One region of the Thioalkalivibrio thiocyanodenitrificans ARhD 1 genome, then DNA from elsewhere that is predicted to be linked to it. Evidence: predicted binding sites of a transcription regulator. Region 1 holds the regulator's gene; each other region holds the start of a gene.
The links. Region 1 encodes sigma-54, which starts transcription at its own class of promoters, with help from an activator protein. Its sites were predicted from a motif close to TGGCANGNTNCNTGCTT; they were not measured.
Positions count from the first base shown of each region.

Region 2: the regulator sigma-54 is predicted to act here: its motif matches at 1,172-1,188, upstream of THITHI_RS0110325 (TonB-dependent copper receptor).
Region 3: the regulator sigma-54 is predicted to act here: its motif matches at 1,406-1,422, upstream of glnL (nitrogen regulation protein NR(II)).

Region 1 is NZ_KB900536.1:1,566,664-1,569,933, reverse strand. It holds gene hprK (HPr(Ser) kinase/phosphatase) at 1-324, opposite strand, end outside; gene THITHI_RS0107340 (PTS sugar transporter subunit IIA) at 327-797, opposite strand; gene hpf (ribosome hibernation-promoting factor, HPF/YfiA family) at 807-1,130, opposite strand; gene THITHI_RS0107330 (RNA polymerase factor sigma-54) at 1,176-2,672, opposite strand; gene lptB (LPS export ABC transporter ATP-binding protein) at 2,855-3,270, opposite strand, start outside.
Region 2 is NZ_KB900536.1:2,190,137-2,193,406, reverse strand. It holds gene THITHI_RS0110325 (TonB-dependent copper receptor) at 1-1,124, opposite strand, end outside; gene THITHI_RS0110320 (c-type cytochrome) at 1,460-2,251, shown strand; gene THITHI_RS0110315 (YifB family Mg chelatase-like AAA ATPase) at 2,444-3,270, opposite strand, start outside.
Region 3 is NZ_KB900536.1:2,237,841-2,241,110, reverse strand. It holds gene ntrC (nitrogen regulation protein NR(I)) at 1-333, opposite strand, end outside; gene glnL (nitrogen regulation protein NR(II)) at 326-1,393, opposite strand; gene THITHI_RS18890 (DUF4124 domain-containing protein) at 1,690-2,220, opposite strand; gene glnA (glutamate--ammonia ligase) at 2,359-3,270, opposite strand, start outside.

The DNA of each region.
Region 1 (3,270 bases):
CTCGGCCTGTTCCCGAAGGGCTGCCGGGGGCTCCTGCCCGTCGGCGATGATCAGCAGCACGGACTGACCACTGGTGAGCTGTTCGAGCACATCGCGTTGTGAGTTCCTGCGAAGGCCCGACAGGTAGGCCACCTCGTCCTTGCCCAGGACCTGGACCTGATTGGGATGGATCAGGTTGAGATGGCCCACCAGCGAGATCGGCCCCTCCATCTGGGTGTGCCGTGCCAGCCTGCGTTCGCTGCCCTTCAGACCGGCAACCCATTGCAGGCCCAGTCGTTCGTCCATGGCGTCCACCAGGGAACGAACGGTGAGCGACTCGCTCATGGCTATTCGCTTTCCCCGCCGCCCTTCCAGCGACTCACCTGGGAGAGCAGGGCATCGCTGTCCTCGGCGTCGCGCAGGTGGGCGAGGGTCGTCGAGTCGGCGAACATGTGTGCCAGCGTGGCAAGGATCTGCAGATGCTCATCGGTGGACTCCCGGGGCACCAGCAGGGCGAACAGAATGTCCACCGGCTCCTTGTCCGGGGCGTCGTAGTCCACGCCCCGGTCAAGTTTGAGCATGGCGGCGACCGCGTTGTCGATGCCCGAGACGCGGCCGTGGGGGATCGCCACGCCGCGGCCGAGTCCGGTGCTGCCGAGACGTTCACGGGACAGGAGGCTGTCGAAAATCTCCCCGACGGCGAGTTCCGGACTGCTGGATGCCAGCAGTTCACTCAGCATCTCGATCGCCCGCTTCTTGCTGCTGACCTCGTTGCTGCATACGACCCGGTCGGGGGCCAACAGATCACTGATGTTCATGGATGGACCTTATTCCCCGTGGTTGCGGTGTGATCCTTCCGCGCGGTGATGATCCTTCAGTTTCTCCTTGTGCTTGACCACCTGGCGATCCAGCTTGTCCACGAGTGCGTCGATGGCTGCGTACATGTCCTGATGCGTGGCGTCGGCAAACAGGTTGTTTCCGGTTACCAGCATGGTGGCCTCGGCCTTGTGCTGAAGCTTCTCCACCGTGAGGATCACGTGCACATCGATGACATTGTCGAAGTGACGCTCCAGGCGCTCGAATTTCTCGTGAACATAATCGCGCAGTGCCTGGGTAAGGTCTACATGATGTCCGGTCAGGTCGATCTGCATAGGGGGCTCCTTGGATAGTTTCTATGTAGAGAGGGTGGATTTGGGTCAAACGAGGCGCTTGCGCTCGTTGGACGGCGGGATGGCCATGCCTTCCCGGTACTTGGCAACTGTCCGGCGGGCCACGTGAATGCCGCGTTCCACCAGTATTGCGGCAATCTTGCTGTCGCTCATGGGTTTGCCGCAAGGCTCCTCGGAGATCAGCTTCCGGATCATGGCGCGGATCGCGGTCGCGGAGCATTCACCGCCGTCCGCGGTACCCACATGGCTGGAGAAGAAGTACTTGAACTCGAAGATTCCCCGGGGGGTGTGCATGTACTTCTGCGTGGTGACCCGGGAGATGGTGGATTCGTGCATGTCCAGCTGTTCGGCGATATCGCGAAGCACCAGCGGCTTCATGGCCTCCTCGCCATGCTCGAGGAAGCCGCGCTGCTGTTCGACGATGGCGCTGGCTACCCGCAGCAGCGTCTCGTTGCGGCTCTGGAGGCTCTTGATGAACCAGCGCGCCTCCTGGAGATGGTTGCGCATGTAGACGTTGTCCTGGCTGGAATCCGCGCGGCGCACGAAACTTGCGTACAGCGGGTTGACCCTCAGACGTGGGGCGATATCCGGATTGAGCTCCACCTGCCATCGCCCTTCGTGCCTGCGCACGAACACGTCGGGGATCACGTACTGGGGTGTGTCGTTGCTGATCAGTGTGCCGGGCCGGGGGTTGAGGCCCCGGATCAGGCTGATGATCTGTTGCAGTTCGTGCTCGCCGACGTGCAGGGCCCGGGTGAGCTGACGGTAATCCCGGGAACCCAGACTTTCCAGGTGGTCGCGAACCAGCAGCTTCGCCTCGTTGAGCCAGCGGGTGTCCGCGGGCAGTTGCCGGAGCTGGATCAGCAGGCACTCCGACAGGTCACGCGCGCCGCTGCCCACCGGATCCAGTTGCTGCACCAGGTGCAGGACCGCCTCGATCTCCTCCACGGGCAGATCCATCTCCATGTCGCCGGACAGGCTCGCCTGGATGGACTCCATGGGCTCGGTCAGGTAGCCGTCTTCGCTGATCGCATCCACCAGTGCCATGGCGATGGCGCGGTCCTCCTCGCTCATGTGCATCAGGTTGAGCTGCCACATGAGGTGCTCGCGAAGCGACTCGCCCGCGCCGCTCTGGTTCTCGAACAGGTCGCGACCCTCGTACTCGGGCCGATTACCGGACGCGCCGAGGGGCGCGACGTCGTAGATGTCCTCCCAGTTGCTGTCCACCGGCAGGTCTTCGGGGATGTCCTCGCCGGCACCACGCTCATCAGGGCCGGGGAGGCCTTCCAACTCCGGCGCCGCCTCGCCATTGGGGGCGCTGTCCGATGCACCGGAGGTGTGGTCGGGCTCGGTGCTTTCGGCTTCGCCCTCCACGCTTTCCAGCATGGGGTTGGTCTCCAGGGTTTCCTGGATCTGGGCCTGGAGTTCCAGCGTGGAGAGCTGCAGCAGGCGAATAGCCTGTTGCAGCTGGGGCGTCATGGTCAGGCTCTGGCCTAGACGCAGCTGGACGGAAGGTTTGAGCATCGCTTGTCAGGCAGTATCTGCCCGGGCGCATGTGGGCAGGGTGTGTTGCTCCGGACGGGCTCCGGTGCGCGGTCGTTTGCTGGTTGTCAGCGGCATGCATGCGTTCATGAGCCCATTATAGGGTAGCGCAGGCAGAAATTGGCATGTACTTCGCATCCTCATACCCGGAAATAAACCGAGTTTCACAGTCTGAAATGTTCTCCCAGGTAGGTTTTCCGCACCTGCTCGTTGGCGAGCAGGGCCTCGGGCGGCCCCTCGGCGAAGATCCTTCCTTCGTTCATGATGTAGGCCCGGTCACAGATGCCCAGGATTTCACGTACATTGTGATCGGTGATGAGAACGCCAATGCCCCGGTCCTTGAGATGGGTGATGATGCGCTGAATCTCCACGACCGACAGCGGGTCCACGCCGGCGAAGGGCTCGTCCAGCAGGATGAATGCCGGTTCCGTGGCGAGTGCCCGGGCGATCTCCACCCGGCGCCGTTCGCCGCCGGAGAGACTGACGCCGAGACTCTCCCGGATGTGGGCGATCTGGAGTTCCTCCAGCAGTGCTTCCAGGTGTTCGCCGCGCTGCTCGGCGTCCAGGTCACGCCGTGTCT
Region 2 (3,270 bases), 620 kb from region 1:
TCCACCTCGCCGAACAGCCCCGTCTGGGAGAAGCGGGCATCCTCCATCCGGGGTTTGAGCTGGTAGGGATCCATGTCCTGGTTCTGGCTGCTGCGCGCGGAGTGGACGTCGCGGCGGTGATCCACGCCGATGGTCGCCAGGGTGGCCCCGCCGGGCAACAGCTCGGCGGTCATGCGCAGGCCCGTGGTTTCGCGATCGGGATTGCCCACGCGCTTGTTGGCCATCATGCCCATCGGAGGCAGGGAGCGCATCGAATAGTTGTCCATGACGTGGTCCACGTAGTTGTAGTAGACCTGTCCCTCCACCTTGTCGATCAGCGCCGAGAGATTGCGCCGTTCGGCCTTGAGGCCCCAGTTGGTGCGCTCGAACAGGGTGCCGTCCATCATGCGATCGGCGTAGGCTGCCTCCCCGTCGCTGCGGGCGGTGGACAGCTCGATCAGGGTGTCCGCGTCGGGGGTCCAGCCCACGGCCAGGTCCGCGCTCCAGCGGGTGTAGCGGGAGTGGACCCTGGTGCCGTCGCCGTCCCGGTAGTCGTTCATGTCGGAGCGGGTCGCGCCCCCGCGCACATAGTAGGACTCGTCGCCGGCGCTGAGGCCGAGGACCTGGTCGTTTCGCCCGAAGCTGCCCAGGAGGGCACTGCCGTAGCCCTCCCGGCCCGGCTCGTCGAAACGCGGCGGATCACGCTCGAACAGCACCGTGGCGGCGGAGTTGCCGGGGCCGTGCAGCACCGTCTGCGGGCCCTTGATGACGGTCACCCGGTCGTAGGATTCGGGGTAGACATAGGCGGTGGGTGGGTCCATGCGCCCGCCGCAGCCGCCGAAGATGTGCTCGCCGTCCAGCACGATGTTAAGGCGTGAGGCGGCCATGCCGCGAAACACCGGGTCGCCGTCGGTGCCCCCCTTGCGGATGACGTTGAAGCCGGGGATGGTCTTGAGATAGTCCGCACCGTCGTGGGCCGGCAGCGGCTGGCGCGGGGCCTTCGGATCGGTGATCACGGTGAGCGGGTCCGCCATCTGCGGCGCGGTGATGATGACCTGCTCCAGGGTGGTCCCCTGGGCCAGGGCCATGGCGGGCAGCAGGGCGGATAGCGGCGCGACACGCCGCACGAATCTGATAGTTGTCATTATTGGCGAACTCCCAGGAGGTTAATGAGCCGGATAACGTGATCGCCAAGCAAGCCCGGTGCCAGAGCCGGTAGCGTTCGTCGGTTCAATGGCTTGGCGTCAGAGGGGGGGCGCGGCGGCCGGTGTGGGTGCGGCATTGGACACACCCGCATTGTCATTTGGCACGATCGCTGCCCGAGTGGTCTCGACCGGTTCGATGCCCTATAATCCGCGCCTGCTGCCGAGGCAGAAGACCCATGCGATCTGCAGGAGCGGCGGGATCGTGCCGATGGGAGTCAACGCACTTACGCTAGAAGCGGGAGGAAACTGTGGCGTCCCAAGAAGACAAAGATTTCATGACCCGGTTCGTGGTGGTACTGAGCGTACTGGTCCTGCTTGCGGCCGTATTCTTCCTGGCTGCCCGGCTGGTGTCCGTGGCGCAGCGCACGGCCCTGCCGGACGACCTCGCCGCCGCCGCGCAGGCCCGCGTGGAGGAGCGTATCCGGCCTATCGGGCGGGTGGCCACAGCCGACGATGTCGAAGAAGACGCGCCGGAGAACGGTGAGCCCGCGCGCCGCTCGGCATCGGATATCTACCGCGCCGTGTGTGCCGCTTGCCACGATACGGGTGCCGCGGAAGCCCCCCTCAAGGGTGACGAGGGCATCTGGGCGGATCGCCTGGGTCAGGGGCTGGATACGGTGGTTCAGCACGCCATCGAGGGTATCGGCGCCATGCCGGCACGGGGCGGCGCCAGCCTCAGTGACGAGGAAGTGCGCGCCGCGGTGGTCTACCTGCTGGAAGAGAGCGGGCAGACCGTGGACAACGGGGCGCCCGAGGCCGTTGCGGAGGCCGACGCCGAAGCGGAGCCGGATGTCCCCGCAGAGCCGGAGGCCGAGGCTGTGGCTGGTGACCCCACCGCCGGTCAGGCCAAGTTTGCCACCTGCATCGCCTGCCACGGGGCACAGGGCCAGGGTATGGGGATCTTCCCCAAGCTGGCCGGTCATACCGCCGAGGAGATCGTGGACCTGCTCACGAGATACCGCGCCGGCGAGACCGTGGGTCCAAACACGCCGCTGATGGCCCCGCAGGCCGTGACCCTGTCCGACGAGGACATCGCCAACCTGGCCGCTTATATCGAAACCCTTTAAGGGTTTCGATCAGTCCACCTGAAAGGCAGTGGCAAGTGGCAAGTCTCAAGTGGCAAGGGCCCCCTCCCCAACCCTCCCCCGCAAGCGGGGGAGGGGGCTTTACTCCCTCTCCCTCAGGGAGAGGGCCGGGGTGAGGGTGGGTTCCCTTGCCACTTGAGACTTGCCACTTGCCACTGCCTTCAAGCCACTGCTTTACAACCGCCATCGATCCAGCACCCGGTAGCTGAGGGATTCGGCGAGGTGCGCCGGGGAGATGTGTTCACTTTCCGCCAGATCGGCGATGGTGCGCGCCACGCGCAGGATGCGGTGGGCGGAGCGGGCGGACAGCCTGAACCGGTCCATGGCCTGCTCGAGTGTCTGCCGGGTGGTGCCATCCAGCGCGCAGTGGCGATGGATGTCCTGTCCGTCCAGCCTGGCGTTGACACATCCCTGGCGTTCCATCTGCAGTTCGCGGCATTCCCGCACGCGCCCGCGCACGGTGGTGCTGTCCTCGGGGGGCGGACCGTGGTCCTCGAACAGCGCGCCCCTGGGCAGCCGCGGCACCTGCACGGAGAGGTCGATACGGTCGAGCAGGGGTGCTGAAAGCCGGGCCCGCTGGCGCCGGTGCTGCTCGGCGCTGCACCGGCAGTTTTCCGCCAGGTCGCAGTCATAGCCCTGGGGACACGGGTTCATGGCGGCCACCAACTGGAACCGCGCCGGAAACTCCGCCTGACGGGCGGCCCGGGAGATGGTGATGCGGCCGCTCTCCAGCGGCTCGCGCAGCACGTCCAGCACCCGGCGGTCGAACTCCGCCAGCTCATCCAGAAACAGCACTCCGTTGTGGGCCAGGGACACCTCGCCGGGCCGCGGGTAGGAACCGCCGCCCACCAGTGCCACACCGGAGGCGGTGTGGTGCGGCGCGCGAAACGGCCGCTGGCGCCAGCGCTCTACGTCCAGAGGTTGTCCGCTCACCGCGTGAACCGCGGCCGTGACGAGGGCCTCGTCGTCGTCCATGTCGGGCAACAGGCCCGGCAGGCGGC
Region 3 (3,270 bases), 670 kb from region 1:
GTCGTCCACGTCGAAGGGCTTTGGCAGGTACTCGAAGGCGCCCCCCTGGTAGGCGGACACGGCGCTCTCCAGGTCCGAATGTGCGGTCATGATGATGACCGGCAGTTCGGGATGATCCCGGTGCAGGCGCTCCAGCAGCTCCAGTCCGCCCATGCCGGGCATGCGGATGTCGGTGATGACGGTGTCCGGGGTGTCGTGTTCGAGGGCCTTGATGGCGGCGCCGGCGGTTTCGAAGGAGGTGACCTCGATGTCTGCCTTCGCCAGGGCGCGTTCCAGGACCCAGCGTATGGAACGGTCGTCATCGATGACCCAGACGTGTTCGTGATTACTCATCCGTGGTCTCCAGCGGGATCAGCAGTGAAAAGACGGTTCTGCCCGGGCGCGAGGTGCATTCGATCAGGCCCCCGTGCTGGTTGATCAGGGACTGGGCGATGGAGAGGCCCAGCCCCGAGCCCCCGTCGCGCCGGGACACCATGGGGTAGAAGATCTGTTCCTGCATCTCCGCGGGGATGCCCGGGCCGTCGTCGATGACCTGGATCCGGGCCACCAGCTTGTGGCGCACCTGCCCCACGGTGTACTGGCGAAGCACCCGGGTGCGCAGCGTGATGGTCCCGGATTGGCCCACCGCCTGGAGGGCGTTGCGCACGATGTTGAGTATTGCCTGGATGATCAGGTCCCGGTCCGCCATGAGGTCGGGAATGCTGGGGTCGTAGTCGCTCTCCAGGCGCACGCCTCCGGGTGCTTCCGCGCTCACCAGGCCGCGCACATGCTCCAGTACCTCGTGGAGGTTGATGGGCCGTTTCCGGGGCAGGCTGCTGGGCCCGAGCATGCGATCCACCAATGCCTGCAGGCGATCGGCCTCGCCGATGATGATGCGCGTGTATTCATGCAGGGCCGGGTCGGGTAGCTCCCGCTCCAGCAGTTGCGCAGCACCGCGCAGGCCCCCCAGGGGGTTCTTGATCTCGTGGGCCAGTCCCCGCACCAGGGCCCGGGTGGCCGCGTGCTGGCTGAGCAGGCTCTCCTCCCGGGAGATGCGCAACTGCCGGTCCACCTGGATCAGTTCCACGAGCAGACGCCGGGGCTGGTGCGTCTCGATCACCGGGGTGACCGTCATGTCCACGGTGGCCTCGTGCCCGTGGACCGGGTGCAGATTATGTTCGCGCTCCGTGAACGGGTGCCCCGTGCGCAGCGAATGCGCCAGGCTGGCGTGCAGCCGGGAGTCGTTTCGTACCAGGGCGTCCACAGGCTGCCCGGTGACCCGTCCAAGGCTGATCTCGAAGAGCATCTCGGCGGCGGGATTCATGTAGCTCAGACGCAGCTGCTCATCCAGGACCAGCACGGCGGTGGTCAGGTTCTCCAGCAGATAGGGATACGGGATCAGTGGCTGTGACATGTGATTTCCACCATGCAAGAAGCAAACCAGTCTGGTGCGGGCGGTCTCCATGGGTGCACAGCACTGGGGCATGGCGCCGGGTTTCGGGCGTCCATGGCCCTGTTTCGCGGGGATTGCGCGCATCGCCCGGCGTCAGGATGGTGCCTGAGAAGGGCCTTGGGGGATTATTGCACCAAACTGGTGCAATTGCTGGAAGCACGGTCAGCCACGGAGGACAGGGGGTGTATGGACGGTGGGGACGGGTGATGCGCAGCGGCGCCCTATGGCTCGGTCGTGCGGAAACTCGCGCGGGCCCGTCAGTTGATGTGGTGGCGCAACAGGTGGAACTCCACGCTGTCGGATTCCTGGATCACCTGGTCGTTGCGGTCCAGCACCTGTACGTGGATCCGGTGCGTGCCACGGTCCACGTTCACCAGGTCGAACCGGGGCATGTCGCGTGTCTGCACGGCCTCCCCGTCCATGACCAGACGCAAGCGGTGGCCCCGCTCGGCGTTCAGTTCGGGGCTCATTTCCACGTGCACGGAGAAATTGCCGTCATTGGCCCGCACCGGCTCGTCGTCCCCGGGGCTCGCGATGCGAAGGTCCTCATAGGGGGCTTGCGGCTCGTCGTTGTCGGTGAGATGCCTGCGCAGGATCTCCCGCGCATCGCGCAATGCAGGGGTCGTCATGGGTTCCCGCACGTGGATGCGCTCGGCCTCCACCCCCTCGGGCGGGTTGTCGCCGAACACCGTGTTGCCGTCGGCGTCCGTCCACCGGTAGATGTCGGCGGAGACGATCGCGGCAGCCGCGAGGGTGAGGAAGAGCAGCAGGACGAGGATGAGGCGCATAAGGGGAAACCCGGTCCGTGGTTCACCCGATACAAGATACAAGAGGCAAGCGGCAAGAGAAAGCAGGGGTTCTCTTGCCGCTTGCCTCCTGTATCGGTCCTGAAGAACAAGGCCCCGCGGAAGCGGGGCCTTGCCGGTTCAGAGGCTGTAGTACAGGTCGTACTCCACCGGATGGGTGGTCATGCGCATCCGCGTGACGTCTTCCATCTTCAGGCTGATATAGGCATCGATCATGTCGTCGGTGAACACGCCACCTGCCTTGAGGAATGTCCGGTCCTTGTCCAGGGCGTCGAGCGCCTGGTCCAGGGCATGACAGACCTGCGGGATCTGCTTCTCCTCTTCCGGGGGCAGGTCGTACAGGTTCTTGTCCATGGCCTCGCCCGGGTGGATCTTGTTCTGGATGCCGTCCAGGCCCGCCATCATCATGGCGGCAAAGGCGAGGTAGGGGTTGGCGGTGGAGTCGGGGAAGCGCACCTCGATACGACGGCCCTTGGGGTTCATGACGAACGGGATGCGGATGGAGGCGGAGCGGTTGCGCGCGGAGTAGGCCAGCATCACCGGGGCCTCGAAACCGGGCACCAGACGCTTGTAGCTGTTGGTGGAGGCATTGGTGAAGGCGTTGAGCGCCCGGGCGTGCTTGATGACGCCCCCGATGTAGTAGAGCGCCATCTCGGAGAGACCGCCGTACTGGTCGCCGCTGAACAGGTTCACGCCGTCCCTGGACAGGGACATGTGCACGTGCATGCCGCTGCCGTTGTCACCCACCAGGGGCTTGGGCATGAAGGTGGCGGTCTTGCCGTAGTTGTGGGCCACGTTCTGCACCACGTACTTGAGGATCTGCACCTCATCGGCCTTGCGGGTCAGGGTGGCGGCGCCCACGCCGATCTCGCACTGGCCGGCGGTTGCCACCTCGTGGTGGTGCACCTCGGTGGTCAGCCCCATCTCCTCGAGGCCCAGGCACATGGCCGAGCGCAGATCCTGCAGGCTGTCCACCGGCGGCACGGGGAAATAGCCGCCCTTCACGGTGGGACGGTGGCCGATGTTGCCGCC